3 regions of the Shewanella sp. ISS20 genome follow, and region 2 is predicted to be linked to each of the others. Evidence: predicted binding sites of a transcription regulator. Region 2 holds the regulator's gene; each other region holds the start of a gene.
The links. The regulator sigma-54, encoded in region 2, starts transcription at its own class of promoters, with help from an activator protein. The targets are predictions, from matches to a motif close to GTTGGCACGNNNNTNGNNT.
Positions count from the first base shown of each region.

Region 1 (10,040 bases), 1.8 Mb from region 2:
GAATTAGCTGAGCAAGTGTATGGCCAACATATCAGCGCCTCTAATCAGATGTCGCAATGGATGGTGGCAAACGATGAAGTCAAAGTATCGGTAGAAGGATTAATTCGCGGCGCTAAAGTAGTGCGCAGTTATCCAGCGGGTGAGCATTATGTCACTGAAGTCGAGATGGATTTCGCGATCGTTTGGCAGTTATATCAGCAGCAAAATCGTCCGCAACGAATTAAAGAGGTTACTTATTTCTAATGGGATGTTTTAGGTGGCTGCTGATTCAGCCGTCTTGGCTGAACAGGCTATTTTTCCAATAAGTGACCGCTATTAGCATAGCTAAATGCGTGGCTACTTATACTTCAAGATTATTGCCTAAGGTGGCGATTGTGCTGGTTTTACCTTTGCCATCATAAGTGAGGCTATTGGCATTGCGACTGGCTTGCAGAGCTTGGGCGAGGCGGTTGAGGCTGGCGATATTAAGCTCAATCAAACTGGCATTGCGTTGATTTAAGTCTTGGCAAATTACTAATAACTGACGACATTGCGCCACTTGCGCCGCAAGCGCGGTATCTGAGGTCAGTAAGATGTGCTGCGGATGGGAAGCTAAGGCTTGATCCGTTTGGGATAAGTTATCAAGCAGGCTATTTTTTTCGGCGGCTAACGTTAATAAGGCATCAGCCTGCTTGGCTGTTAAAGCCGCAGTTTCTTGGGCAATAACCAGCTCAAGTTGCTTAAGGCAAGCTTGCTGGGTATCAAGCAGCGTAGTTAAGCTAAGTTGTTCAATAGTCATTCAAATCCTGCATCTGTTTTTCAAATTCAACTATGTTAGCCGCCAAGCGTTCAGGGTCTATCTTATAGCGCCCTTCAGAGATGGCGAGTTTGATTTGATCAATTTTCTTTTGATCTATGTCAGGTGAGCCGGCCATTTTAGCGCTCGCGCCTTGTAGCTGCTGCGCTTGCGGCGTCAACTTGACTGAGTCCGTGTGCACAGTCGTCGCCTGAGGTTGAACTGGCGCATTAGCATTTCCTGTTTGAGGAAGCGCCGCTTGTTGAGACTTGCTGTATACCTGAGTATTGCTGGCAGAATTCAGCTTGGAAAAATCAATCGCCATAATTGGCTCCAATAGCATGCGTTTACAATGTATCTAGTTATCGACCAAAAGCGTTATGACTTAACTTTTTTTTCGATAAATATTTAAGTCGTTAATAAATCAATAGTAAATATTCAGCGAGCAAATAACTTACATATTTATTTCAACTGTTCCCACTTTAGTCACGACGGCTTTAATCAATTTTTGCGATTGAGCGTTCTTAATCTGAATATGTTCACCGAGCACACCATTACTTTCAGCAACGCCTTGAGTGCGAATCGTAAAATTAGTGCTCTTAGCAATAATAGTGACACTATCACCTTCACACACAAAACATAAATTTTCAATAAACACCGGACTTGCTTGGCTAATTCGCCGTTTGCTGCGACTGCCTATGATGGGTTCAAGCTCACTAAATTGCTCGCCTCGCAGCTGACTCTTCTCGATCATGGCAATATCTAACATCTCGCTAGTCAGTAATTCGCCCACATTAATGGGACGCCTGGCAACGACCACAGGAAAGCGAATATCAACTTTGACTGCGACAAAAATCTGCCACGGATAATCAAGTTCGGGGCTATTACAGCTAATTTTGACGGTATTATTGCGACTGATAGCGCGCTTGGCAGCAACTTCGGCACGAATGGCGCCGCTGCACAGTGGCAATTTTACCCGCGCGTTAGGTGTGTGGGCTTGTATGGATATTTGCGCGCCAGTAATAGGTTCTACCTTAGTAGCAATGGCATCGGTTGCCAGTCGCTTAATGTCTGCCGCCGTTGGGCGCACAGCCGTGTTGGCGCTGTCACTATTGGCCGCCGCGGTGAGGTTAACACTGAATGCTAACGCGATAATTATCCATATGCTTGTTGTCATAGTGTCAAATCTGGCTTATTTTTCAAGAATGCACCTATACTTCAATCAGTCATTTCACGGTTAATGATTTTTTTAAGGTTTTTAGCGTCATAGTTTCGACGCTGCGCTATAACTAATGTAAATAAAGCAAGTTATGTGCCTATACTCTTTACGAGTAGGAAGGGAATCAAATAGTAACAAAGGCAATGATATGGCAAATATTCTTGAATCTGTAAATCAGCGTACTCAGCTGGTCGGTCAAAACCGATTAGAGTTGTTGCTATTTAAACTCAGTGGCAAACAAAGATTCGGTATCAACGTTTTCAAAGTCAAAGAAGTACTGCAATGCCCGCCGTTAACGACTCTGCCTAAGCTCAGTCCATTAGTGCGTGGTGTGGCTCATATCCGTGGTCAAACTATTTCTGTGATTGATTTAAGTGCGGCAACTGGAGGGAAACGCATTGAAAATGTTGATAATTGTTTCATCATCATTGCGGAATACAACCGCAGTATTCAAGGCTTCTTAGTCAATTCTGTTGAACGTATTATTAACATGAATTGGGGCGCCATTTTGCCGCCACCTGATGGCACGGGGCGTTTTTCGTATTTAACCGCTGTGACTGAAATTGAAGGCGAACTAGTTGAAATTCTCGATGTAGAAAAAATTCTCGACCAAATATCCCCAGTCAAAACCGAAATTAGTCAAGAAACTGCCGACTTACTTAATATTGATCGCGATAAAAATTATCACATCATGGTTATCGATGATTCGGCTGTGGCCCGTAAGCAAATCATTCGCTCGCTTAATTCGTTGCAACTTGAAATTGATACCGCCAAAGATGGCCGCGAAGCACTCGATATGCTGAGAGCTCGGGCCGAAACTTGCGATGATGTTTCTAAGCAAATTCCGTTAATTATTTCAGATATTGAAATGCCAGAAATGGATGGCTATACCCTGACCGCTGAAATTCGTGATAACCCTAAGCTTAAGCATATCAAGGTAGTGCTGCACACCTCGTTAAGCGGTGTGTTTAACCAAGCTATGGTTGAGAAAGTCGGGGCAGATGACTTTATTGCTAAATTCAACCCAGATGAATTAGCGCAAGCGGTGAATAAACACCTCTGCTTATGACGTGCCGGCCTAGCTGCACTATTTGATAGGTATTGTGAGAATGAATAGGGGTTTATTTTGTCAAACAAAACTCTAACTGATAACGAATATCGTCAGTTTGCACAATTTTTAGAACAACAAAGTGGCATAGTGTTAGGGGACAACAAGCAATATTTAGTCTGTAGTCGTTTAAGCCCATTAATGGCAAAGTTTAATTGTGACTCCTTGTCACTGTTAGTGAAAATGGCTATGGGCTCGCTCGACCGTCAGCTGCGCGTCGATGTCATTGATGCCATGACGACCAATGAAACCTTATGGTTTCGCGATAAATTCCCATTTGAGTTAATGGCCGAGGTGATTTTGCCTGAGTATGCGGCGCTCGGTAAGCCGCTAAAAATTTGGTCGGCGGCTTGTTCCTCTGGGCAAGAGCCTTACTCGCTCGCTATGACCTTGATGGAATTTCAACAGCGCCGACCTGGGACGTTAAACGGCACTAGTATAGTTGGCACAGATATTTCGCCGTCCATGCTTGAGCGCTGCGGCGTGGCAGAATACGACCATTTAGCGCTGGCTCGAGGATTGACTGAAGAACATAAACGCCAATTTTTCGAACCTTTGCCACATCAAAACCGCATGAAAGTGAAAGATAATGTCCGCAAACTAGTGACCTTTAAACCGCTTAACCTGTTAGACAGTTATTCTTCTATGGGCAAGTTTGACGTTATTTTTTGCCGCAATGTGTTAATTTATTTTGGCTCGGAGGCAAAGATTAAAATCTTGCGGCAATTTGCTGCCGCGTTAAACCCTAAAGGGATATTGTTTTTAGGGGCTTCAGAGTCGTTGGCCGGTCTTAGTGATGATTTTGACATGGTGCGCTGCAATCCTGGGATCTTCTACCGCAAACGCTAAGCCCATACTTGACAAAAAACCACAGCTAATCCTGTGGTTTTTTGCTTTTAGCTCAGCTAACCCATTGATTTAGTAAATTTGCTGCCGTCATTTCTTTTCTGGCACATCAATTGCTTTATGTTTGCTAACAAAGTCGGGAGGCAAGATTATGGCGATCAGTTTCGATAAAGCATTAGGAGTGCATCAGTACACTATCGGTGTGCGCGCGCAGCGAGCTGAAGTGATAGCTAGCAACATAGCAAACTCAGATACTCCAGGCTATAAGGCCAGAGATGTTGATTTTTCCATGGCGATGCAAGCGGCCATGGGTACACAATCGACTGCCACTATGCGCCTGCCCATGAGCCAAAGCCATGACAACCACTTTGATTTGCAATCTAAATTGGCTCCTGAACTTAAGTATCGCAATCCTAATCAAGCCGACACCGGGGATGGCAATACCGTGGAGATTCAGCATGAACAAACAGCGTTTATGCAAAACTCGCTGGAATATCAAATGTCATTAGGATTTCTCGACAGTAAGTTTAGTGGCCTAACAAAAGCATTAAAAGGTAATTAATCATGAGCTTATTTAATATTTTTGACGTTTCAGGTAGCGGCATGACGGCGCAATCGATTCGGATGAATACCACGGCGAGTAATATTGCCAACGCCGATGCCGTGTCCAGTAGCCAAGATAAAACCTATCGCGCCCGTTATCCGATATTTGAAGCCGCTATGGCCAAAGCGAGTCATCAGCAGCAACATGGCCAAGGTGTAGTGGTTAAGGGCATAGTGGAAAGTGATGAGTTACTGCAAAAGGAATATTCCCCCGCACATCCTATGGCTGACGCCGATGGCTTTATTTATAAGCCCAATGTCAATGTTATGGAGCAAATGGCGGACATGATTTCCTCTTCGCGCTCGTATCAAATGAATGTGCAAGTGGCAGATGCTGCCAAATCTATGTTGCAGCAGACACTGCGTATCGGTAAATAATAGGAGGTAAGTCGTGAACCTGGTTAATCCATTGGGTACCGGCCCCTTACCGGCAAATAGCCAATCTAACCTAGGTTCGGCTATTAGCAAAAATACGACAGTGACGACCAATCCGTTTTTAGACGGCATTCGTTTACCAGAAGATGCTAAGACCCCTGAACCTAAAGGCCAAGAACTGACACAAGCGGATTTCTTTGCCTTGCTGAGTCAACAGTTATCCATGCAAGACCCATTTAAGCCTGTGGGTAATGATCAGATGATTGCGCAGATGGCCTCGTTTTCAACCGTGGATGGCATTGCCAAGCTCAATGCTGAAATTGTAACGCTTAATAGTGTGATGACGTCCAGCCAAGCGTTGCAAGCGTCTGGTTTAGTTGGGCAAAAGGTGTTGATCCCATCAGCCACCACCCATGTGAGCGCCGAAGATCCTAATGTTAATGCGGTAGTCACTACCCCCCAACCTATTAAAGACATCATGGTGCGGGTTGAAGATCAAAAAGGTCAGCTAATCACTACCTTTGCGGTGGATGGCAGCGCGGGTGGTAATGTCGACTTCGGTTGGGATGGCAAAAATAGCAAAGGCGAGTTAGTCGCTGCGGGCAATTATGTGTTTAAAGCGAGCGGTAAGCTTGATGGTAAGTCACAAGCATTACCAGTATCGAGTTATGCCCATGTGACCAGTGTGTCACTGGGCAATGCAACTACGGGGGCCATTCTGAATCTTAAAGGAATCGGCGGAGTCAAACTCGGTGACGTACTTGCCGTTGCTGAAAACAAATAATGCCGCGGCGGCAAAGCCTTGCCGCCAAGTCGAGTTGAAGTAGAGGTTTACTATGTCATTTAATATTGCACTTAGTGGTATCGCTGCCGCCCAGAAAGATCTTAATACCACAGCGAACAACGTGGCAAACGTCAATACCGTAGGTTTTAAAGAGTCGCGCGCCGAGTTTGCCGATGTCTATGCCAACTCGATTTTCTCTAGCGGTAAAACTGCGGTCGGTGGCGGCGTGACTACCACTCAAGTGGCGCAGCAATTTCATCAAGGCAGTTTAAAGTTCACCAGTAACGCCCTTGATATGGCCATTAGTGGCGGCGGCTTTTTTGTGACGTCAACTGGCTTAGGTAACCAAGACTTTGCTTATACTCGCGCTGGTGCCTTTAAAATTGACTCAGGTAATTATTTAACCGATGCCGCCGGTAATTTCTTGCAAGCGTTTCCAGTGGATAAAGACGGTAATTCAACCTCAGTAAGCTTAACCACCACAGCGCAAGTGAAAATTCCAGATACGGCCGGTAGCCCAGTAAAAACGGCGGAAGTCGGCATACAGATGAATTTGAACGCGGGCGAAGATGTTAAAAAACCATCGCTATTTGACCCAAACGATCCTGATACTTTTAATAACTCTACCTCAGTGACTTTTTATGACTCACTGGGGGAGCCACACATTATGACCAGTTATTTTGTGCGACCAGAAAATGGCGCCTATACCGGCGAAAGTAACTGGGTAGCCTTTTATGCGGTAGATGGCCTGCAAGTAGATGTCTCTGGCGCCGCTGGCACCTATCAAACGGATACCGATGCCGACGGCACGCCTGATACGGCAGCGTCGGCAACTAACGCGGGCGGTTGGAAAGGCGCGGTAGTTAAATTTAATGATACTGGTGTGTACACCGGCAGCTCTCCAGTCACTATTACCACCGAAGAGCTGGGCGTCAATGGCGCTGGCGTACTGGGTGCTGGTGCCGATGGCACTCAAGCGTTAACAGTTAAATTTAATAGTCCGACTCAATTTGCCTCACCCTTTGAAGTAACTGAGTTGACGCAAGACGGTACTACCGTTGGCCGCTTAACTAACGTTGAAGTGGGCAGCGATGGCCTAGTGACAGCCAGTTACTCTAACGGCTCGACTGTGCCGTTAGCTCGGGTAGCGTTGGCACGCTTTGCTAATGAGCAAGGCTTAACTCAAGCTGGCAATACTTCGTGGAAGGCAAGTTTAGACTCAGGCCCGGCGTTAGCTGGGGAGGCTAAATCTGGCACCTTTGGCGATATTCGCTCATCGGCGCTTGAGCAATCCAACGTAGATTTAACCACTGAATTAGTGGATTTAATCTCGGCGCAGCGAAACTTCCAGGCTAACTCGCGCACCCTTGAAGTGAATAACACCTTGCAGCAAACCGTATTGCAGATACGTTAACTAACAATGGTTAGTTAATAATAGTTAGTAGCAATGCGCGCGCCTTATTAGGCCGCGCATTGCACTTCTTGCTGATGGTTCCAATCAGTTAGCCCTCACCCCTCAGCCGCCCCTTAAACACCTACGTCAATCCAGTTACAACCCCAATCTGCCAGCAAGCTTAAGTGACAACCCATGCTTAGTTGCCATTGCAACGCTAAAGGCGACGCAGGGGATAGATGGCACAGAGCTTGCTTTCTTATCCTGTATTCAGACGCCAGTAGAAAGATTGACGGAGCAGCATGGATAAGTTCATTTATATCGCCATGAGTGGAGCCAAGCAGAATATGCATTCGTTGGCCATTCGCGCTAACAACCTAGCCAACGCCAATACCGACGGTTTTAAAGCCGATATCGAGCAAGCGCGCTCAATGCAAGCCTTTGGCCATGGCTTGCCAACTCGGGTGTTTGCCATGACAGAAAATCCTGCCGCCGATTTTACCCCAGGCAGCATTCGCACTACCGGCCGTGATTTAGATGTCGCTATCAAGGATAAGGGCTGGTTTGCGGTGCAAGCGGCTGACGGCAGTGAAGCTTATACCCGTTCTGCCAGCTTACAAATCGATGAATCTGGTTTACTGCGTAATGATCGCGGTAATCCTGTCATGGGCGATGGCGGGCCGATTGTACTGCCCATCCCCATAGAAAAAGTCCAAATTGCCACCGATGGCACGATTTCTGTCAGACCTCAAGGGGCGGCGGCCAATGTAATCGAAGAAGTCGGGCGCCTTAAGTTAGTTAACCCGGATGAGAAAAATCTGATGCGCGGTGAAGATGGCTTATTTCGGCAAATGTCGGGCGAAATAGCGCCTGTGGATGAAGCCGTGTTAGTTCAAGCGGGCGCCGTTGAAGGCAGTAATGTCAATGCCGTCCATGAAATGGTGTCGCTTATCGACTTGCAACGTCAATTTGAAATGCAGGTAAAAATGATGAAAACCGGCGAAGAAATCAATCGCGCCTCCACCGCATTAATGCGCATTAGTTAGGAGTAGAGGATATGCATCCAGCACTATGGATTAGTAAGACCGGGCTTGATGCTCAGCAAACCGATATTGCCACTATTTCTAACAATGTCGCTAACGCTAGCACCATAGGTTACAAGAAAAGCCGCGCCGTATTTGAAGATCTCTTGTATCAAACCGTCAATCAACCGGGCGGCATTAGTGCGGCCAATACTAAGTTGCCCAACGGCTTAAGCATAGGTGCGGGGACTAAAGTGGTGGCCACTCAAAAAGAGTTTACCCAAGGCAATATGCTCACCACAGATAATTCTTTGGACATGATGATTGAAGGCCCTGGTTTTTTTGAAGTTGCTCTGCCAGATGGCACCACAGCTTATACCCGCAATGGTCAATTTAACTTGGATGAAAATGGCCAAATAGTGACCCCAGGTTCTGGTTATGTCCTGCAACCCCCGATCACAATTCCGGATGATGCCTTATCTATTACTGTCTCTGCTGAAGGCGAAGTGTCAGTTAAAACCCCTGGTAATGCTGAAAATCAGGTGGTAGGCCAGTTTAGTGTTTCAGACTTTATTAACCCATCCGGCCTCGACCCAATAGGACAGAACATGTATCTAGAAACTGGGGCCAGCGGTACACCTATTCAAGGCACGGCCTCGTTAGATGGTTTAGGTATCATACGCCAAGGGGCACTTGAAACCTCAAACGTCAATGTCACCGAAGAGTTAGTTAATTTAATTGAGAGTCAGCGGATTTATGAGATGAACTCCAAGGTGATTTCGGCGGTTGATCAAATGCTTAATTACGTGACTCAAAATCTGTGAGGTAGGCTGATGCGCAGCTCATTATCTATCCTAGCCATCTTGGTTGTTACCGGATGCGCCGCCACCGGTGATAAACCCATTGCCGATGACCCATTTTACGCCCCTGTCTATCCTGAATCGGCGCCGACTAAAGTAGTGGCCACAGGCTCTATTTATCAAGAGAGTCAGGCCAACAGCCTGTTCTCTGATATTCGCGCCCTTAGAGTCGGTGACATCATTACTGTGGTGTTGGCTGAATCGACTCAGGCCAAAAAGAGTGCCAATAACGAGATTAGTAAGAGCTCAGATTTGAGTATCGACCCGCTGAAAGTCATGGGGGGCAATGTCACCATTAATGGTAAACCTCTTGATTTAGCTTATAACGATAGTTTTAACACTAGTAGGGAATCGGCGGCCGATCAAAGTAACAGTTTATCGGGGAACATTTCTGCCAACGTGATGCAAGTGCTGAGCAATGGCTATTTAGTCATCCGCGGCGAAAAATGGATCAGTATTAATAATGGTGATGAGTTCATTCGCGTTACCGGCATAGTGCGCCCGCAAGATATCAGCCCAGATAACACCATAGCCTCTAATCGTGTGGCCAATGCCAGAATTCAATACAGTGGTACCGGCACCTTTGCGGAAGCGCAAAAGGTTGGCTGGTTAAGCAGTTTCTTTATGAGTAGCTGGTGGCCTTTCTAAGGAATGCATCATGAACAGTCTGTCGCAGTGTGTTACCAATCTCACATCATTCAGCTTACGAGTTTTAAGCTTAGGCTTATTAAGTTTTTCACTCGTTTCGGTGGCGCTACCTGTTCATGCCGAGCGCATTAAGGATATTGCCAATATTCAAGGGGTGCGCTCTAACCAACTCATAGGCTATGGGCTGGTGGTTGGTTTACCTGGGACGGGTGAAAAAACTAGTTACACCGAACAAACCTTTAAAACAATGCTTAAAAACTTCGGCATTAATTTACCCGATAATGCCCGCCCTAAAATTAAAAACGTGGCCGTGGTTGCTGTGAGCGCCGAAATGCCGGCCTTTATTAAGCCCGGCCAAACCATGGACATTACAGTCTCAAGCGTCGGTGAAGCCAAAAGTTTACGCG
Region 1 is NZ_JAWRZK010000001.1:1,632,934-1,642,973, reverse strand. It holds gene AC1HDP_RS07485 (LPP20 family lipoprotein) at 1-243, shown strand, start outside; gene AC1HDP_RS07480 (flagella synthesis protein FlgN) at 341-778, opposite strand; gene flgM (flagellar biosynthesis anti-sigma factor FlgM) at 768-1,100, opposite strand; gene flgA (flagellar basal body P-ring formation chaperone FlgA) at 1,230-1,952, opposite strand; gene AC1HDP_RS07465 (chemotaxis protein CheV) at 2,143-3,063, shown strand; gene AC1HDP_RS07460 (CheR family methyltransferase) at 3,121-3,951, shown strand; gene flgB (flagellar basal body rod protein FlgB) at 4,100-4,510, shown strand; gene flgC (flagellar basal body rod protein FlgC) at 4,513-4,929, shown strand; gene AC1HDP_RS07445 (flagellar hook assembly protein FlgD) at 4,943-5,710, shown strand; gene flgE (flagellar hook protein FlgE) at 5,763-7,124, shown strand; gene flgF (flagellar basal-body rod protein FlgF) at 7,406-8,149, shown strand; gene flgG (flagellar basal-body rod protein FlgG) at 8,161-8,949, shown strand; gene flgH (flagellar basal body L-ring protein FlgH) at 8,959-9,633, shown strand; gene AC1HDP_RS07420 (flagellar basal body P-ring protein FlgI) at 9,644-10,040, shown strand, end outside.
Region 1: a site for sigma-54 is predicted at 2,077-2,095, ahead of flgA (flagellar basal body P-ring formation chaperone FlgA). Genes of this name have one in related genera too.

Region 2 (10,040 bases):
ATTAGGACTAGCACCGACTTCAAGCACTACCGCTACCTTAGTCATGGGAGATGCCTTGGCCGTTGCCTTACTGCAAGCTAAGCGCTTTACCCGCGATGATTTTGCGCTGTCGCATCCTGGTGGCAGCTTAGGGCGCAAGTTACTACTCAAAGTAGCTGACATTATGCACTCTGGTGATGAGTTACCACTGGTATCGCCAAGCGCCAAGATCACCGAAAGCTTGTATGAGATCAGCAACAAAGGCCTTGGCATGACAGCTGTGGTAGATGACAATCATAAGTTATTAGGCATTTTTACTGACGGTGACTTACGCCGGATCATAGATGCCAACATAGATTTACGTCATACTGAGATTGGTCAAGTGATGACGAAAAATTGCGTTACCGTCGCCGCGGATATTTTAGCGGCCGGCGCATTAAAAATTATGGATACCCGCAATATCAATGGCTTGATAGTCGTTGATGAACAGCAGCACGCCATTGGGGCGTTAAACATGCTCGATTTGGTAAAAGCTGGAGTAATTTAACTGATGCAAGAAACATTTTATGGCCCAGTCGCCCAAGCGATTTGGGATAAAGCCAGTGCGGTCAAATTACTCATTTGTGATGTCGATGGTGTATTTTCTGATGGTCGTATTTATCTTGGCAATCAAGGCGAAGAGTTAAAAGCCTTTCATACTCGCGATGGCTTTGGCATCAAATCGCTATTTTCTGTTGGCATTCAAGTCGCTATCATTACCGGCAGAAAATCCAACTTAGTCGCACAGCGCATGTCAGCCCTAGGGGTTGAGCATATTTATCAAGGCGTTGATGATAAACAGCAACCCTTTACTGAACTCTTAGCTAAGTTAGCCTTAGATCCAAGCCAAGTGGCTTATATTGGCGATGATGTGGTTGATTTACCTGTGATGCAGCACGTAGGTTTGTCGGTATGTGTTGCCGATGGCCATCCATTTGTTAAGCAGCAAGCCGATTGGGTGACCCACATTAATGGTGGCCATGGCGCAGTGCGAGAACTCACAGATTTATTGTTACTCAGCCAAAATAAATTTCATTTATCCCATGGGATGAGCGTATGAATCGGGTCACTCTGGCCATAGTCTTATTCTTTAGCGCGGCGTTAATCCTGTATTGGCAAGTTCAAGTAAAAAAATCGGCTCAAGAATTACATACATCGCAAACGCAAGAGCAACCCGATTTTGTGGCCGACAATCTTAAAAGTGTCGAATTTAACCCAGATGGTACTGTGAGCAGTCGCGTAAGCGCGCTGCATATGGAACACTTTAATCAGACTCAGACTACGTTTTTTACTGAGCCTGTGTATCAGTTGTACCCAGAAAATAGTGATGACCAATGGCAATTGCATGCCAAACAGGGCAGCTTAGATAAGCTTACGGGTAAAGTAATATTAGAGAATGATGTTATTATTGAAGCTCTTGCTCCTAATGAACCCATTCAAACGCTGACAACCAGCTATTTGGAGCTAAACCTGAATACTATGATTATGACCTCAGATAGGGACATAAATATTCAAGGCACAGGTTTCACTGTAAAAGGCAAAGGCCTCTACGCTGACTTAAATACCCAAACTATTGAGCTTAAAAGCCAGATAGAAGGAACATATGAACCTAAGTAAATCAATCGCTACCCTTATCTTTTGCGGTTTAAGTTTTAGCGCTACGGCTATCAATGATTCACTCAATCAAGAAGTGAAAATTGATGCCGCGCGTCAGTTTGCCGACATCAAGAATAAGCAAGTCATCTATTATGGCCCAGTGGTAGTGACTCAAGGCAGCATTAAGATCCATGCCAAAGAATTAAACGCCAGCAGTAATCCAGATGGCATGACAGTATTAGTGGCGCACGGCACGCCAGCCACTTACTCGCAAATTCTTGAAAATAACCTGCGCGCGACCGCTAGCGCCAATGAAATTCAATACAACATGAGTAAGCGCATTATGACCTTAATTGGCAATGCTACCATTGAGCAAGCAGGCAGTAAGGTTAGTGCCGAAAAAATCGTTTATAACATTGAAAAACAACAATTAATGGCTGAAGGTGATAAGCAAAAAGACGAGCGAGTCATTACTATCATCAAACCAGAAAGCTTTAGAGATGACTTGCCAAGCAAAGACGATGGCAAGTTTAAACTACTAAAAACTAGCCAGTCGGTCGACTCAAAGAATAACGAGGGGCAATCTCAATAATGACAAGCTTGACTCTTAGGGCTGAGCATCTCGCCAAAAGTTATAAAAGCCGACAGGTAGTTAAAGATGTGAGCTTAACCGTCAAAACCGGCCAAATTGTCGGCTTATTAGGCCCTAACGGTGCTGGCAAAACCACCACCTTTTATATGGTGGTCGGGCTGGTAAAAAGTGATAAAGGCCATATTTTCATTAATGATGAAGATTTGACGCAAGACCCTATGCATTTACGAGCACGTAAAGGCATAGGTTACTTGCCGCAAGAAGCCAGCATTTTTAGAAAACTAACCGTCTATCAAAATATTATGGCGGTGCTGCAAACCCGTAAAGAGCTCAATAGCGATGAGCGTGAAGCGCAGCTAGAGCATTTACTGGAAGAGTTTCATATTACCCATATTCGCGATTCGCAAGGTATGTCGTTATCGGGTGGTGAACGGCGTCGGGTTGAAATTGCTAGAGCATTAGCCGCCAATCCTAAGTTTATTCTGCTCGATGAGCCATTTGCAGGGGTTGATCCCATTTCAGTGATCGACATTAAAAAGATCATTGAACAACTCAAAAGCCGCGGGCTTGGGGTGTTAATCACTGACCATAACGTCCGTGAAACCTTAGACGTCTGTGAGCATGCCTATATTGTTAGTCATGGTGAATTGATTGCAGAAGGTACCCCCGCTGAAATATTAGATAACCAGCAAGTGCGCGCAGTGTACTTAGGTGAACAATTCAGGCTATAGTTAACTTTAACAAGGCGATCAGTAAGGTCGTCTTTTACTTTGTGATATACGCTTATTATTCAGTGTTTTCCATCACAACTCTCATAAGTAGGGATAGCGGTAATTATGAAAGCGTCACTCCAGCTTAGACTGGGTCAGCAACTTACCATGACTCCGCAATTGCAGCAGGCCATTCGTCTGCTGCAATTATCATCCATGGAACTCCAGCAGGAAATTCAGCAAGCGCTGGAGTCTAATCCGCTATTAGAATTGGATGAAGAGCAATATGATCCCATCCAAGCCGCGACGGAAGGCAACGAGTTTGATGTCACTCACGTTAAGAGTCAGGACAAAGAACTAGAAACCAATGACAACAATACAGCAGACAGCAGCGACATGAGTTATGAAGCTGATGCCGTTGAAGCTGACTCCTATGAAGTCGATATGGAGCGCGATAGCTCAAGTGTCGATACTAGTGATGCCCTCACCCAAGAAACTATGCCAGAAGAGCTGCCTTTTGATAGCAGTTGGGATGAAGTGTTTACCGCAACTAGTAACACAGGCTCTGGTAATCTGCGCGATGATGACATGCCGTTTCAAGGTGAAACCTGCGAAGGCTTGTATGAGCATTTAGAATGGCAAAAGAATCTGACTCCGTTTAGCGATACCGATCGCGCCATTGCAACCACTATTATTGAAGCGATTGATGAACGCGGTTATCTCACCTTATCGACTGCTGAAATTCTGGATGCCATTAGTGATGATGACGATATAGAGCTTGATGAAGTGGAAGCGGTTCTTAAACGGATTCAGCATTTTGATCCCATAGGTGTCGGCGCCCGAGATTTGCGCGAATGTTTACTTATTCAGCTGTCGCATTTTAATGAAAACACACCATATTTAGCGGAAGCTAGACTGCTGATTGATGAACATTTGGATGTCTTAGCCGCCAAAGATTTTCGTTTATTAATGCGAAAAACTCGGCTCAAAGAAGATGATGTCAAATATGCGCTGCAACTGATCCAGACCTTAAATCCGCGCCCCGGCTCGTTAATTACGCCAAATAGCGATGAGTACGTGATCCCTGATGTATCGGTCAGCAAAAAAAATGGTCGTTGGGTTGTAGAGCTCAATCCCGATAATATGCCTAAACTGAATGTGAACCAGCATTATGCCGCCATGGCTCGCAGCAGTCGCAATCAAGCCGATAGTCAGTTTATTCGCGGCCACTTGCAAGAAGCCAAATGGTTTATTAAAAGTTTAGAGAGTCGCAATGATACGCTTCTAAAGGTGGCGACTTGCATAGTTGAGTTCCAGCAAGGTTTCTTTGAGTTTGGTGAAGAAGCGATGAAACCTATGGTTCTTAATGATATAGCTGAAGCCGTTGAAATGCATGAATCGACGATTTCACGGGTAACGACTCAAAAATATATGCATACCCCTAAGGGAATTTTTGAATTAAAGTACTTTTTCTCTAGCCATGTAGGCACGGATGACGGCGGAGAATGCTCCTCTACAGCAATTAGAGCCTTTATCAAGAAGCTAGTCGCTGCAGAAAACCAAAAGAAACCACTGAGTGACAGTAAAATGGCTCAGCTTTTGGCAGAACAGGGAATTAACGTTGCACGGCGCACCATAGCCAAATATCGAGAAGCTATGTTGATCCCACCGTCCAATCAGCGTAAAAGTTTATAACCCACCATCTCACTGGAGGCAGGCATCTATGCAAATTAATCTGACAGGGCACCACGTAGAAGTAACCGATTCGTTACGCGAGTATGTTGAAAACAAGTTCACAAAGCTTGAACGTCATTTTGAACAGATCAATAATGTGCATGTTGTTTTAAATGTTGAAAAAAATCAGCAGATTGCTGAAGCCAAGCTACTAGTGAGTGGTGGTGAAATATTCGCTACCTCCGAACATCAAGATATGTACGCCGCGATTGACGCCCTGATAGATAAGTTGGACCGTCAAGTCATTAAACACAAAGAGAAATTAATAAAACATTAACGATGGAACTCAGTACCATCCTGCGACCAGAGTGCACTACCTGTGCCACTCCGGGCAGTAAGAAAAAGGGGCTTGAGCTTGTCAGTGATCTAGTGGCAGCTCAATACCCCAACCTATCTTCCCAAGAAATTTTTGAGAGCCTATTAGCTCGCGAGAAGAAAGGTAGCACAGGCATAGGCAATGGCATTGCTATCCCTCATGGTCGCCTTGATGCAATCAGCGAGCCCATAGGAGTGCTTATTAAATGCTTAACTCCTATATCGTTTGATGCCATCGACAAGCAACCAGTAGATATCATATTTGCTTTATTAGTGCCGAGCGATGAATGTCAGCAGCACTTGACGACCTTAGCGGCAATAGCCGAAAAACTGAGTGATAAGCAAGTTCTCAAGCAAATTCGTAAGACCGAAGATGAAACTCAACTCTATCAGGTGATCACAGCATGAAACTGGTTATAGTCTCTGGCCGCAGTGGCTCAGGGAAATCCGTCGCCCTGCGAGTATTAGAAGATCTTGGTTATTATTGTGTCGATAATTTACCTTTATCCCTAATCGGTAGTTTGCTGAGCGAATTGCAAGTAAGTAACGATAAAATCGCCATCAGTGTCGATGTACGTAATTTACCTGAACAAGAAAAACTGCTTGAGCAAGAGCTGCGTAAACTGCCTAATAGTACTGTTATTAAAAGCATGTTTTTAAACTCTAGCGATCAAGTACTTCTTAAGCGCTACAGTGAAACCCGCCGCCTGCATCCTTTATCTAAATCCCAAAGTTCACTCGGTGATGCGATTAAACGTGAAGGCGAATTGCTCGCTCCTCTGTCCAAAATAATGGACCATTTCATCGATACCTCGAACTTAACCATTTATGAGTTAAGCGATAAGGTGCGGGAAATTTTGCTCGGCCGCGTTGAAAAAGAGCTAGTCATCACCTTTGAATCCTTCGGTTTTAAGCATGGCATGCCAACCGAAGCCGATTTTATGTTTGACGTGCGTTTTTTGCCAAACCCCCATTGGGAGCAAGAACTTAGACCGCTTACCGGGCTTGATGCGCCAGTGCAAGAGTTCTTAGGCCGCCAAGTGCAAGTCAATAAGTTCATCTGGCAAATTGAAAGCTTACTGGGTACTTGGTTGCCACAATTAGAACGCAATAACAGAAGTTACCTAACTATTGCGATTGGTTGTACCGGTGGTCAGCACAGATCGGTTTATGTTGCCGATCAACTCGCAAAACGTTTTGCTAACGGTAAGCACACAGTGCAATCGCGCCATCGAGAGCTTAATAATGCCAGTGCTTGAGCGCCAAGTAACTCTATGTAATAAGCTTGGATTACATGCCCGCCCAGCCACTAAACTTGCGTTATTGGCCAGTGAATATCAGGCTAATATCACCTTAATTCAAGGTGATAAACAAGCCTCGGCCGCAAGTGTCTTGGGGTTATTAATGCTGGGCTCAGGCCCTGGAAAAACCATACTTATCCGCGCCGAAGGCGAAGAAGCACAAGCGGCCATGGATGCAATTTGCAATCTAATCAACGCCCGATTTGATGAGAATGAGTAAACCCGGCGCTAAAAGCCGCTGAATTGGGCGTGTTCATTTAGCTAGGCTAAGAGTATGATATGCGCCTGCCAAAAAGGGAGGGATGCATGCCAGTCGAAGCACTCAATAATGATCATACTCAGTTACTCCTAGATCAACTGTCACACGCCCTTGGTAGTGGGACGTTTGTCCATGTACGCGATATGCTCAGCAACATGGCCGCTCAAGACATAGCGCATATTATGGAGTCATCGACTCCTCAAACTAGGCGAGTGCTATGGCAGCTTATCGATCATGATCAAGCCGGTGAAATTCTTGAAGAACTTCCTGAAGATTTAAAAGATCATCTAATTAAACAAATGTCCCCAGAAGGCGTTGCTAAGGCAACCGCTGGCATGGACACAGACGATCTCGCCTATATTTTACGCAGCTTACCCGATGCCTTGTACCAAAAAGTACTGCTGTCTATGAGCACCCAAGATAGGGCTAGGGTTGAACAAGCCCTGTCTTATCCTGAAGATACTGCTGGTAGTATCATGAATACCGATACTGTGACTTTAAGACCGGATGTCACTATTGATGTGATTCTGCGTTATCTGCGCCTACGCGGCCGCCTGCCAGATGCGACCGATACTTTATATGTGGTAGATAAGCGCGACCGTTTACTCGGTGGCATTCGTATCACCGACTTACTAGTGTCAAACCCTACCACTTCAGTGCGCGATATAATGATCCCTGATATGGAAGGCATTCCTGTCACTATGTCAGATACTGAGATTTCGCAGTTATTTGAACGCCATGATTGGTTATCTGCGCCAGTGATTGATGCTGAAGGTCATCTATTAGGCCGGATCACCATCGATGATGTGGTCGATATTATTCGTGAAGATGCCGAGCACTCCATGATGGGTATGGCCGGTATGGACGATGATGAAGATACCTTTGGCCCTGTGCTCAAAAGTACTTTAAAGCGTTCTTTGTGGCTGACCATGAACCTGTTTGCGGCCTTACTTGCCGCCTCTGTCAGTAACATGTTTGAAGGCACCATTGAAAAATTTGCCACAATCGCGGTATTAATGACAATTGTCCCAAGCATGGGCGGCGTGGCGGGTAATCAAACCTTAGCCTTAGTTATCCGCGGTATTGCCCTTGGGCAAGTGGGTCAAAGTAACTCACGTTGGTTAATAGGCAAGGAACTTGCCATTGGTTTCCTCAATGGTGTCTTATGGGCTTGCTTAGTCTTTGTCGCCGTGTGGATGTGGAAGGGCGATATGGCCCTTGGCATGCTAATAGGCGGCGCTATGCTTATCAATATGACAGTTGCAGGCCTTGCCGGCGCGGCCATTCCTTTAATGTTGAAACGCTTAAACATTGATCCCGCATTAGCTGGCGGCATGGTGCTCACCACAGTTACTGATGTAATAGGTTTATTTGCCTTCTTAGGACTGGCGACTCTGTTTTTGATGAATCACAGCATCTAGACAAATAGCCTCTAAACCGTCATTTCAACATCAGCCGCTGCCAAAAGCGCTGCGACTAAATAAACAAGGACCCGTCGGGTCCTTGTTTATTTTACTAACTTATTGAGCTTAGCTAGCTCATGCACTCAGATCATTCATGCACTTAGATTATTCATGCAATGAATGGCCGAATAAGTTAATTACTTAATTGGCGTCAGCACAATTTCAACCCGGCGGTTTTGCGCTTGACCAGCCTTAGTGCTATTGCTCGCAATCGGGTTAGCTTCACCCATGCCTGAAGCGCCGAGACGCTGGGGCTTAATGCCTTGCTGCATCAAATAATTACTCACCTCAGATGCGCGCACCTGCGATAAACGCAAATTGTAACTATCTGAACCTGTGCTATCGGTATAACCCAACACATTTAAGCGAGTTTTTGGATATTCGTTGGCAACTAATGCCACTGAATTTAACACGCCCATAGCCGCAGGATTGAGGTTAGTTTGATCCACCCCAAAGGTCACTTCATTAGGCATATTCAAAATGATGTTATCACCATCACGAGTCACGCTCACGCCTGTGGCCTGTAATTGCTGACGCAATTTGGTTTCCTGCACGTCCATATAATAACCAATGCCGCCGCCCAAAGCCGCGCCTGAGGCTGCGCCAATTAACGCGCCTTTACCGCGATCATTTTTACTTGATGAAGCCACACCAATAGCAACACCCGCAAGCGCGCCAATAATAGCGCCATTGGTTGCTTTCGCAGATTGCTGTTCATTCGTATACGGATTGACAGTACTGCAACCACTCATAGCAACACAAAACAGCGGAGCTATTATCCAATTTTTATTCATTCATTTATTTCCTACAGCTAAAAAATGGTCACCATAATAACTGGCCAAAACATAATCGCAAGCATCCCTTGATTAACTGCCCACCACACTACAAATATTGACTACACTTAATTCAATTGATTTATGGACTTAATTAGTTTCGTCAAGGATGCGGCTATGCAAACCCAACAGTTACGCTTTAGCAATGGCTACTGGGATCAAGCCATCAGCTTAGATACCTCAAAGCCGCAGCAGATATTAGTACTCTTATTTGGCAATCTACCCCTATATCAAGAAGCCATAACTAGCCTGCAACAACAACTTCCCCTAGCCTTCTATATTGGCGCGACCACCGCTGGTGAAATCAGCCAAGACCAAGTGATAGATAATGGCTTAGTGGCAACCCTCATTGCTTTTAGTAACACCAGTATCCGTATGACGACCCAGCAAGTGGATATGCCGCAAGAGTCGTATGAGACAGGTAAACGGCTGGCTCACGAACTGCTTGGGGACGACCTAAAACTGGTCATGGTATTAAGTGATGGCCTTAATGTGTTTGGCAGCGACTTAACTCAAGGCTTAGTCGATAACTTACCCAAAGAAGTGGCTATTACCGGCGGTTTAGCGGGGGATAATTTCCTGTTCCGCCAAACCCATACCTTGGCGCAAGACCACATTAGTAGCAAACAAGTCGTGGCCATTGGTCTTTATGGCCGTGCCTTGAAAGTAAGCCATGGCTCTCGCGGCGGTTGGCTGCCATTTGGCCCAGATAGACTCATTACGGCATCCGATGGCCATGAGCTATTAGAGCTTGACCATCAACCCGCGTTAACGGTTTATAAAGAATATCTGGGTGATAAAGTTGAAGGCCTGCCTGCCAGCGGCCTGCGTTATCCGCTTGAAATATCACAAGTGGGACACGGCACTAAATTAGTGCGCACTATGGTGGCCGTGAATGAAGAACATCAAAGCATCACCTTTGCCGGCGGCATTCCAGTAGGGGCGACCGCCCGCCTGATGCGCGCCAATGTTGAATCCATCATTAATGGCGCAGCCAGTGCTATTGAGGCGTGCTTAGAGTCCCATGACAATCCACAGCTTGCCATTCTCATCAGCTGCGTTGGTCGCAAACAATTACTCAAGCAAATGAGTGATGAAGAGCTTGATATAGTTAAAGAAAGGCTCAATCATGACACTCAAGTGTGCGGTTTTTACTCTTACGGGGAAATAGCGCCCTTTGATAACAAACATCAAGCAGAATTACATAACCAAACTATGA
Region 2 is NZ_JAWRZK010000001.1:3,436,098-3,446,137, reverse strand. It holds gene AC1HDP_RS15640 (KpsF/GutQ family sugar-phosphate isomerase) at 1-526, shown strand, start outside; gene kdsC (3-deoxy-manno-octulosonate-8-phosphatase KdsC) at 527-1,078, shown strand; gene lptC (LPS export ABC transporter periplasmic protein LptC) at 1,075-1,635, shown strand; gene lptA (lipopolysaccharide transport periplasmic protein LptA) at 1,622-2,206, shown strand; gene lptB (LPS export ABC transporter ATP-binding protein) at 2,206-2,937, shown strand; gene AC1HDP_RS15615 (RNA polymerase factor sigma-54) at 3,043-4,611, shown strand; gene hpf (ribosome hibernation promoting factor) at 4,640-4,927, shown strand; gene ptsN (PTS IIA-like nitrogen regulatory protein PtsN) at 4,930-5,373, shown strand; gene rapZ (RNase adapter RapZ) at 5,370-6,224, shown strand; gene AC1HDP_RS15595 (HPr family phosphocarrier protein) at 6,211-6,486, shown strand; gene mgtE (magnesium transporter) at 6,573-7,946, shown strand; gene AC1HDP_RS15585 (YiaD family glycine zipper/OmpA-like lipoprotein) at 8,126-8,782, opposite strand; gene AC1HDP_RS15580 (FIST signal transduction protein) at 8,939-10,040, shown strand, end outside.

Region 3 (10,040 bases), 1.8 Mb from region 2:
ACAGGTTAAACTCATTACCTGGGGTTGTGAGCTCTCGTTAATTTTGCCCAGTTGACTCGAGATATTAAGCGTGAAATAACACAAGGATAGGCCTATGACATCCCAGCAGTCAGCACTTGCGCAAGTGAATCAGGACGTGGCAGCCACCCTAGCAGCGCTTGCTAATACCCCTGCAGAAGATGTTAATTCAGACGACTTGGTCTCTAAATTGCAAGAGCTTAGCTTGCAGCGTCAAAATATATTGGACGTGCTGCTCGCCGATGAAACCTTAACCGATGTTTCATTTTGGCAAGAGCAATGGCAACTGACTCAAACCTTTAGCCAAGGGGCAATCGAGGCGCGAGATCACAGACAGTCCTTGCTCCATGCTGGTCGTCAAACGACGCGCCATATTAATATGTATCAGTCGATAGATGATAATAGGTAGGTGTTTATGAGAGGGTCATTACAATCATATCGCAAGGTTTCGCTCGACAATGAAATAGCGTCGGCATCACCTCATCGTATTATTCAGATGATGCTCGCTGGTGCGTTAGAGCGCCTAGCTCAAAGTCGTTATGCCATCGAAAATAAAGATATTCAAACTAAGGGAATATTACTGAGTAAAGCCATAGGTATTATTAATGGCCTTAATAGTAGCCTTAATATGCAAGCGGGTGGTGAAATTGCTAATAATTTAAGCGAGCTGTATGCGTTTATGTTGCGTCGTATTACCTTTGCCAATATCAATAATGATCTGCAAGCAATTGATGATGTTATGACCATTTTACGCGATATTAAGGAAGGCTGGGATGCCATTCCTGATAGTGAGCATCATCTATCAGTTAATTCTGAGCTCGTATAAGCGTGGGTTTTTTGTCTCTATATTGGTTGAAAATAAGGATGCTGTGGTGATAACAGTAGCAAGGTCGCAACAATTATTTTGCTGGGTAGCTGATTATTCTAAAATGGACGTCATGAATCATCAGTGACAATTATGATTTGTCACTTGCTAATGGCGTCCTGTTAATACACTATTCTTACTAAAGATATTAAGATTAAATAGTTCCAAGGTAAGTAACAGCAAGCATATTAATAACGAATGCGACTATCCTCATGAGCTTGATGGCCTACTGAATGATGCAAATAGATCAACGAATAATAATTATTGCTAATGCTTGTGAGCGTCTGCAGCGTTTAACTCATATCCTCGAATTTCTCGGTGAAAGAGTTGAGGTGATTGCGCCCGAACAATTATCAACATTAGCCTCAGAGACCCGCTTTCGCGGCGTCATTGTTTGCCCGCAATCACTGCCCCTTGACGCGATGCAAGCCTATGCGAGCGCCGTTCCTTGGCAGCCGATGTTAATGATGTTTGATGCTGCGGGTCTGACGCGCGGTCACAGTAATATCCTTGGCATGATAGATGAGCCGCTTAACTATCCACAGCTCACAGAATTACTGCATATCTGTCAGTTATTTGTACAATCCCAGCGCGCTGAAGTTGTGACTAGCGCCAATCAAACCAAACTATTTCGCTCGCTGGTGGGCCGCAGTGACGGCGTTGCCGCCGTTAGGCATTTGATCAGTCAAGTGGCGACTTCGGATACTAGCGTGTTAGTGCTTGGACAATCGGGCACTGGTAAAGAGGTGGTCGCGCGTAATATCCATTATTTATCGGAACGCCGTGATGGCCCGTTTATTCCGGTAAACTGCGGCGCGATACCGGCAGAGCTATTAGAAAGTGAATTATTTGGTCATGAAAAAGGCTCATTTACAGGGGCGATTAGCGCCCGTAAAGGCCGATTTGAGTTAGCTGAAGGCGGCACCTTATTCTTAGATGAAATTGGTGATATGCCGCTGCAAATGCAAGTAAAACTGCTGCGAGTATTGCAAGAGCGCACCTTTGAGCGTGTGGGCGGCGTTAAGTCGATTCAAGCCAATGTGCGAGTGGTGGCGGCGACCCATAGAAATTTGGAACAAATGATCACCGACTCGACCTTTCGAGAAGATTTATATTATCGCCTCAATGTGTTTCCAATTGAAATGCCATCCTTGTCTGAGCGCGCCGAAGATATTCCATTATTGCTGCAAGAGTTGGTGAGCCGCGTCTTTAATGAAGGCCGCGGTAAAGTTAGATTTACTCAGCGCGCCATCGAGTCATTAAAAGAGCATGCTTGGACAGGTAACGTCCGTGAATTATCTAATCTGGTTGAGCGTTTAACCATACTGTTTCCTGGCGGCTTGATTGATGTCAATGATTTACCGCTTAAGTATCGTCATATTGACGTGCCTGAATATGAAGTCGCATGCAGTGAAGCCTTGCAGGAGCGCGACGTGTTATCAGCCATCTTTAATGATGAAGAACCCATTGAATTACCTGAGCATCGCTTCCCAAGTGAACTGCCATCGGAAGGGGTTAACTTAAAGGATTTATTGGCTGAGCTTGAAATTGATATGATACGTCAAGCTTTAGAACAGCAAGACAATGTGGTGGCTCGCGCCGCGGAAATGCTCGGCATTCGCCGCACCACGTTAGTGGAAAAAATGCGTAAATATGGTTTAAGTAAAGACTAATGGCTTAAGCGTCAATCCATATACTCAGTACATAAAAAGAGGTGAAAGCCTCTTTTTTGCTTCTATTTCAAAGCTTTATTTTTGGCACAAAGTCTGCATTATCCCTGCAAGCGTAAGTATTTTGACGGGGTTAATATGGTTCATCATTCTCTTGCTACTGTGGTCGCCATTGACCCACCAACCAAGCCCTATACCACCAAAAGTGCGGCCAATATGTCGACGCGCATGGATCATATTCTGCAAGCCATGCCATCTGGCATCATTATTCTGGATGAAGCTGGCATAGTGACCCAAGCCAATGCTGTGGCTTATTCCTTGTTGGGATTGCCGCTCGATGGCTTGCGCTGGCTTACTATCATAGAGCGGGCATTTGCGCCCAAAGATGATGATGGCCATGAAGTGTCACTGCGCGATGGTCGGCGGGTAAAGCTTGCCATTACGCCGTTATCGCCAGAACCTGGACAGTTAATTGTGCTCACAGATCTCACTGAAACGCGGCAATTACAAACTAATTTATCTCACCTTGAGCGTTTATCGGCGCTCGGAAAAATGGTCGCTAATTTAGCCCATCAAGTACGCACCCCATTAACCGCCGCCATTTTATATGCATCAAACCTCAAGCAAGCGCGCTTAAGCGCAGAGGCGCGCAGCCGCTTTAGCGATAAGTTATTAGACCGGCTTAATGATTTAGAGCGTCAAGTGAATGACATGCTGCTAATGGCGCGCGGCCAAGCCAATGGTCAAGCGCAAGACATAAGCGCTGAAGCGTTAATGCAGCAAGTCATGGAACAGTGCGAGCCAATAGTCACTAAGCAGGGCGCCATGATCAGTGTGGCGGTGCAGCAAGATAGCCGCATTCATGTCAACGTTAATGCCATGGCATCGGCGCTTGGAAATCTCGTCAATAACAGCTTAGAAGCGGGCGCGAGTGATATTCGCCTAGTCGTCATGCCCGATGCCACTGAGCCTACTAAACGGGTGCAGTTATTGGTGGCGGATAATGGCCGCGGCATAGATAAAAAATCTCAAGCGCAAGTATGCGATCCTTTCTTTACCACTAAAGCCCAAGGCACTGGGCTTGGACTTGCCGTGGTGCAATCGGTGGCGCAGCAACATGACGGCCGCTTGACCTTAAGCGCCGCCCCTGGGCGCGGCGCGATAGTCGCGCTCAGTTTGCCAACACTTATTAATCAATCAGCCTTAGTGTGAGTCAGCCTATGAACGCCGGAACGATTTTATTGGTCGAAGATGATAGCCACTTACGTGAAGCGTTAGTTGATACATTACTGCTAGCGCACTATCACTGCATTGAAGTGGTAACGGCAGAAGATGCCATCTTGGCGCTAAAACAGCACTCAATAGATATGGTGATTAGTGATGTGCAAATGCCGGGTATTGGCGGCATGGGCTTACTGGCTTACTTACAAAAAAATCATCATCAATTGCCGGTGTTACTGATGACAGCCTTTGCCAGTATTGATAGCGCTGTTGATGCCATTAAATTAGGCGCCGTTGATTATTTAGCTAAACCCTTTGCACCTGAAGTGCTGCTCAATCAAGTGAGCCGCTATATGCCAAATGCCGCGCCCATTGCAGGGCCTGTGGTGTGCGATGATAAAAGTATTGCGCTCCTTAATTTGGCTAGCCGCGTCGCCGTTTCTGACGCGTCGGTGATGATTTTAGGTCCGAGCGGCTCAGGTAAAGAAGTGTTAGCGCGCTATATCCATCAGCATAGCGCACGCAGCAATGCGCCATTTGTGGCGATTAACTGCGCCGCGATTCCTGAAAATATGCTTGAAGCCACCTTATTTGGTTACGAGAAAGGCGCATTTACTGGCGCTTATCAAGCGTGCCCTGGCAAGTTTGAGCAAGCCGAGGGCGGCACTTTACTGCTCGATGAAATCTCTGAAATGGATTTGTCGTTGCAAGCTAAGTTGCTGCGGGTATTGCAAGAGCGCGAGGTCGAGCGTTTAGGCGGCCGCAAAACCATAGCCCTGAACGTGCGGATTTTAGCGACCTCAAACCGTGATTTAAAAACTGCGGTGGATAATGGCGAGTTTAGAGAAGATTTATACTATCGCATCAATGTGTTCCCGCTCACTTGGCCGGCCTTAAAAGACAGGCCGCTGGATATTTTACCGCTGGCACGACATTTATTGACGCGCCATTGTGAGCATAATCAGAGAGTCGCGCCTGAACTTGATGATATCGCCTGTCGGCGCTTATTAGGCCATCGCTGGCCTGGCAATGTGCGCGAGCTTGATAACGTCATGCAAAGAGCGCTAATTTTGTGCCAAGGGATAAATATTAGCGCCATAGATATCATTATCGATACTCAGGAACCCATAGCCTTTAATGCTCAAGAACAAGAGCCAGTTAATAGCGAAGGGCTAGGGCAAGAGTTGCAAGCCCAAGAGCATGTGATCATTCTTGAAACGTTAAATCAATGCCAAGGTAGCCGTAAGTTAGTGGCTGAAAAGCTCGGCATTAGCGCCAGAACTTTGCGCTATAAAATGGCTAGAATGCGCGAGCTTGGCATGGCGATTTAGGGGAACTTTAAGCACTGAGCACTGAGCACTGAGCATTAAGCATTAAGCTCACTGTTCAAGGCTTAACGCCGTAAGCTTAGTGAAATTGGCTCTGACCGAGTGTTCTTCCCAAGCTTAAATTACCTGACTTAACTCACTTGCCTTAAACCGCAGCGTTACATCGCTGCGGTTAGCTAACATCCAATCAATAGCATTGAAACAACAACATCCAATCAATCACCTTCCTCTGACCTGCCTAAGCCGCCTTACATATCTAAGTTGATGTCAGCCATACCAATTGTCTTAAACCAAAGCCGTCACTAGAGTGTTGGCAAACTAATTGCATCGAGAGATAACTACTCGCCAAAGAGTCAAGTTGCCGTCAGGAGGCTATGATGCAAATTACTACTAACCCCTTGTTTGCTGAAATGCAGGCCATCAAAGCTGAAATTTCCCCGTCGACCAACCTATTACCTGAGTCAATGCGTCAGGTTAATAACACTCAAGGTGCCGATTTTTCGCAATTGCTCAATCAAGCCATAGGTGCTGTCAATGAGTTGCAACATAACTCCAGCAGCTTGGCGACGCGTCTGGAAATGGGTGACACCCGCGTGAGCCTATCTGATACCGTCATCGCACGTGAAAAAGCCAGTGTGGCTTTTGAAGCAACCCTACAAGTTCGCAATAAATTCGTTGATGCTTATAAAGAGATTATGAGCATGCCAGTGTGATATCAAGCCGCGGCTAAGTGATGTCAGCGCTTGATATGTAAGGCGCTGCTATCAAAGGTTCTGGACAGCTAAAAAAATCAGGAATGATATTGTGAGTACAAACGTGATCACTGGCGCCGATGCTGCCACCATAAATGCCGATAATGGCGCCGCTCAAGAACATGAATCAGGCAAGAGTAGCCGTTTTGGCGGCAGTGATGTTTTGCGTCAAATCACCATGATTTTAGCATTAGCAATTTGTTTAGCTGTGGCTGTGTTTATCATGATCTGGGCGCAAGAGCCTGAATTTAGACCTTTACCTAAAATGGATACTCAACAAATGGTTGAGGTCCTTGATGTGCTCGATAAAAACCGCGTTGACTATAAGATTGATGTGGATGTGATTAAGGTGTCTGAAGAGCAGTATCAAAGCGTTAAGATGTTACTGTCCCGCGCCGGTGTTGAAACCGCGACCAGTAGCGCTGATTTCTTAACTAAAGAAACCGGTTTTGGCGTCAGTCAGCAAATGGAGCAAGCACGGTTAAAGTTCAGCCAAGAGCAACATTTAGCCAAGGCGATTGAAGAGCTTACCAGCATTAGCCGGGCTAAGGTGATTTTAGCTCTGCCTAAAGAGAATGTGTTTGCGCGCCATCGCAGTCAGCCAAGTGCCACTGTGGTAGTGACTACTCGGCGCGCTGGGTTAGCTCAAGGCGAAGTTGATGCTGTGGTCGATATTGTGGCTTCAGCCGTTGAAGGGTTAGAGCCATCGCGGGTGACAGTAACCGATGCTAATGGCCGCTTATTAAATTCTGGCAGTCAAACTGGCGTTTCAGCCATAGCGCGGCGCGAGCAAGAATTAGTGCAGCAAAAAGAAGCTGAATATCGCGCTAAAATTGAAGCGATTTTAATCCCTATCCTTGGCCCTGAAAACTTTACATCTCAAGTTGACGTTAATCTTGATTTCACCGCGGTTGAAGAAACTTCTAAGCGCTTTAATCCAGAAGTGCCTTCCCTTAGAAGCGAAATGACGGTTGAGAATGAATCAAGTAGCGGCAGTATTGGTGGCATCCCTGGCGCCTTAACTAATCAACCACCTATGGATGCCAATATTCCGCAAGATGCCACCGAGGCTGCTAAAACCAGTACCAGTAATGGCAGTTCACATAAGGAAGCGACTCGTAATTTTGAGCTCGATACCATCATAAGTCATACCCGTCAGCAAATTGGCACAGTTAAACGCGTCAGTGTGTCGGTGGCAGTGGATTTTAAACCAGGACCTGCTGCTGAAAATGGCGACATTACTCGGGTTGAGCGCACTGCCGATGAACTTAACAATATTCGCCGCTTGTTAGAAGGCGCGGTAGGGTTTAGCAGTGATCGCGGCGATAGTATAGAAGTCGTGACAGTTCCCTTTATGGATCAACTGATTGAAGCGGGTCCTGAGCCAGTACTGTGGGAACAGCCTTGGTTCTGGCGGGCGGTTAAATTGGCCTTGGGCGCCTTTGTGGTGTTAGTGCTTATTTTAGCTGTGGTTAGGCCTATGCTTAGAAAGCTGATTTACCCAGATGGCCAACCTTTACCTGACGAACTTAGGCTTAACAATGAATTGGCCGACATTGAAGATCAATTTGCCAGCGACACCTTAGGCATGCTTAAGGCCAATGATTCGGAATACTCCTATCGGGAAGATGGTTCCATCCAAATTCCAACGCTACATAGAGATGATGATGTGATTAAGGCTATTCGGGCATTGGTGGCCAATGAACCTGAATTATCGACTCAAGTAATTCAAAGATGGTTGGACGAAGATGGTGGACGATAAAAAAGTTGAAAAGGAAGCGTTTAATATTGCCGACATGAGCGGCATAGATAAGACGGCTATTTTGCTCCTTAGCCTGAGCGAAGCCGACGCTGCCTCGATTATGCGGCATTTAGAGCCCAAACAAGTGCAGCGCGTCGGCATGGTGATGGCGGGCATGAAAGATTTTAATCAAGATAAAGTCATGGCTGTGCATAAGAAATTTCTTGATGACATTCAAAACTTTACCGCTATTGGTTTTAACAGTCAGGAATTTGTGCGCCGCGCCTTAATGTCGGCCTTAGGTGAAGAGAAGGCCGGTAACTTGATTGAACAAATTGTCATGGGCGGCGCCTCTAAAGGCTTAGAGTCATTAAAATGGATGGACGCCAGACAAGTGGCCACCATCATTCAAAATGAGCACCCACAAATTCAAACCATTGTTTTATCCTATTTAGACTCAGATCAAGCGGCCGAGATATTCTCGCAATTTCCTGAAAATACTCGCTTAGATTTGTTGATGCGTATCGCGAACCTTGAAGAAGTGCAGCCCGCTGCTTTGCAAGAACTCAACGATATCATGGAAAAACAATTTGCCGGACAAGGCGGCGCGCAGGCGGCCAAAATGGGCGGCCTAAAAACGGCAGCGGATATTATGAACTTCCTCGATACGGCGGTGGAAAGCCAGATTATGGAAACCATGCGCGAAGCCGATGAAGAAATGGCGCAGCAAATTCAAGACTTGATGTTTGTGTTTGAAAACCTGATAGATGTGGATGATCGCGGTATTCAGGCAATATTGCGTGAAGTTCAGCAAGATGCCTTAATGAAAGCCCTTAAAGGCGCCGATGACGGGCTTAAAACTAAAATATTGGGCAACATGTCTAAACGCGCCGCCGAACTGCTGGCTGATGACTTGGAAGCCATGGGGCCTATTCGCTTAAGTGAAGTGGAAATCGCGCAAAAAGAAATTTTGGCGATTGCGCGCCGCTTAGCGGATTCAGGTGAAATCATGTTGGGTGGTGGCGGCGGAGATGAGTTCCTCTAATGGCTGAAAAAATCACCCGCTATCTGGTGCGCCCAGAAGAGCAAGACGAGTTTGATGCTTGGCGCATGCCTGATGTGAGTCATGATATTGCCCGCCCAGATAAAGACTTATTTGGTCATGTCCCAGGGGAGCTAGTATTACCCCTTGATAACGATCTCACCATGATGCCGCCAACCATGGCTGAACTTGAGCAAATTCGCCTCGAAGCCGAGCAAGAAGGCTTTGCTGAGGGACGAGCGCAGGGACTAGAGCAGGGGCTAGAGGCGGGGCGCTTAGAAGGCTTAATGCAAGGCCATCAACAAGGCTTTAGTCAAGGCGAGCAACAAGGTTACGAGCAAGGCATGGCCAAGGCTGTAGAAATGATGACGCGCTTTGATGGCTTGATTAGCCAGTTTATGGCGCCGCTATCTTTGCTGGATGATGAAATTGAATATCAGTTATTGCAGTTAACTCAAGCCTTAAGCCAGGCCGTAATTGGCCATGAATTATCCATAAAACCTGAACATATTCTTCATACCCTAAAACAAGGGATAGCCGCTTTACCCTTAGCCAGCAAAGCCATAGCTATTCACTTGCATCCCGATGATATTCAATTAGTTACCACCTTATATGGCGCCGAGCATATTGAGCACAATGGTTGGCAATTGCAAGCCGACCCTTGTTTAGGGCGCGGTGATTGCCAAATTGTTTCGGGTCGCTCTTTAGTGGACTTAAGTTTGCAGCAACGCCTGCAAGCCGTACTGGCGCAAACCAGTGCGCAAATGCAGCAGTTATCCAATCAAATTAATGATAAACAAGCCACACTTGCGGCGCGCTCAACAAGCGCCGCTACCGCTTGCGATCATAGTGATGGCACTGACACTAGTGACAATGAATTAGCAAGTGACAGTGAGCCTAATTCAGTTGTCACAGAGGCATACACCATTGAGTTAGATAACTTAGATGCTAGTACTCAAGTGATGCGGGAAGACTAATGACTAGTCGTCTGCAGCACCTTAAACAGAGCTTAACTCAGCATTTGCAGCAGCAACATCCGTTTCGCGCAGTGGCGTCTGGGCAGTTAGTGCGGGTGGTGGGGCTCACTTTAGAAGCCAGTGGTTGCCGCGCGCCTGTGGGCAGTTTATGCAGCATAGAAACTATGGCAGGCGAAATAGTGGCTGAAGTCGTGGGCTTTGATGATGATATTCTATACCTGATGCCCGTGGATGAACTGCGCGGAGTATTGCCTGGCGCTAGAGTTACCCCCCTTGGCGCCAAAGCGGGTTTACCTGTGGGTATGGCATTACTTGGGCGTGTGCTTGATGGTAGCGGCGAGCCCCTTGATGGACTTGGGCCATTAACCATTGAAAAACGAGTGAGTAGTCACACAGAAGCGATAAATCCGTTATCGCGGCGAGCTA
Region 3 is NZ_JAWRZK010000001.1:1,614,023-1,624,062, reverse strand. It holds gene fliD (flagellar filament capping protein FliD) at 1-41, shown strand, start outside; gene AC1HDP_RS07380 (flagella biosynthesis chaperone for FliD, FliT) at 95-427, shown strand; gene fliS (flagellar export chaperone FliS) at 434-844, shown strand; gene AC1HDP_RS07370 (sigma-54 interaction domain-containing protein) at 1,117-2,556, shown strand; gene AC1HDP_RS07365 (sensor histidine kinase) at 2,692-3,765, shown strand; gene AC1HDP_RS07360 (sigma-54-dependent transcriptional regulator) at 3,774-5,105, shown strand; gene fliE (flagellar hook-basal body complex protein FliE) at 5,480-5,815, shown strand; gene fliF (flagellar basal-body MS-ring/collar protein FliF) at 5,907-7,616, shown strand; gene fliG (flagellar motor switch protein FliG) at 7,603-8,640, shown strand; gene fliH (flagellar assembly protein FliH) at 8,640-9,614, shown strand; gene fliI (flagellar protein export ATPase FliI) at 9,614-10,040, shown strand, end outside.
Region 3: a site for sigma-54 is predicted at 5,412-5,430, ahead of fliE (flagellar hook-basal body complex protein FliE). Genes of this name have one in related genera too.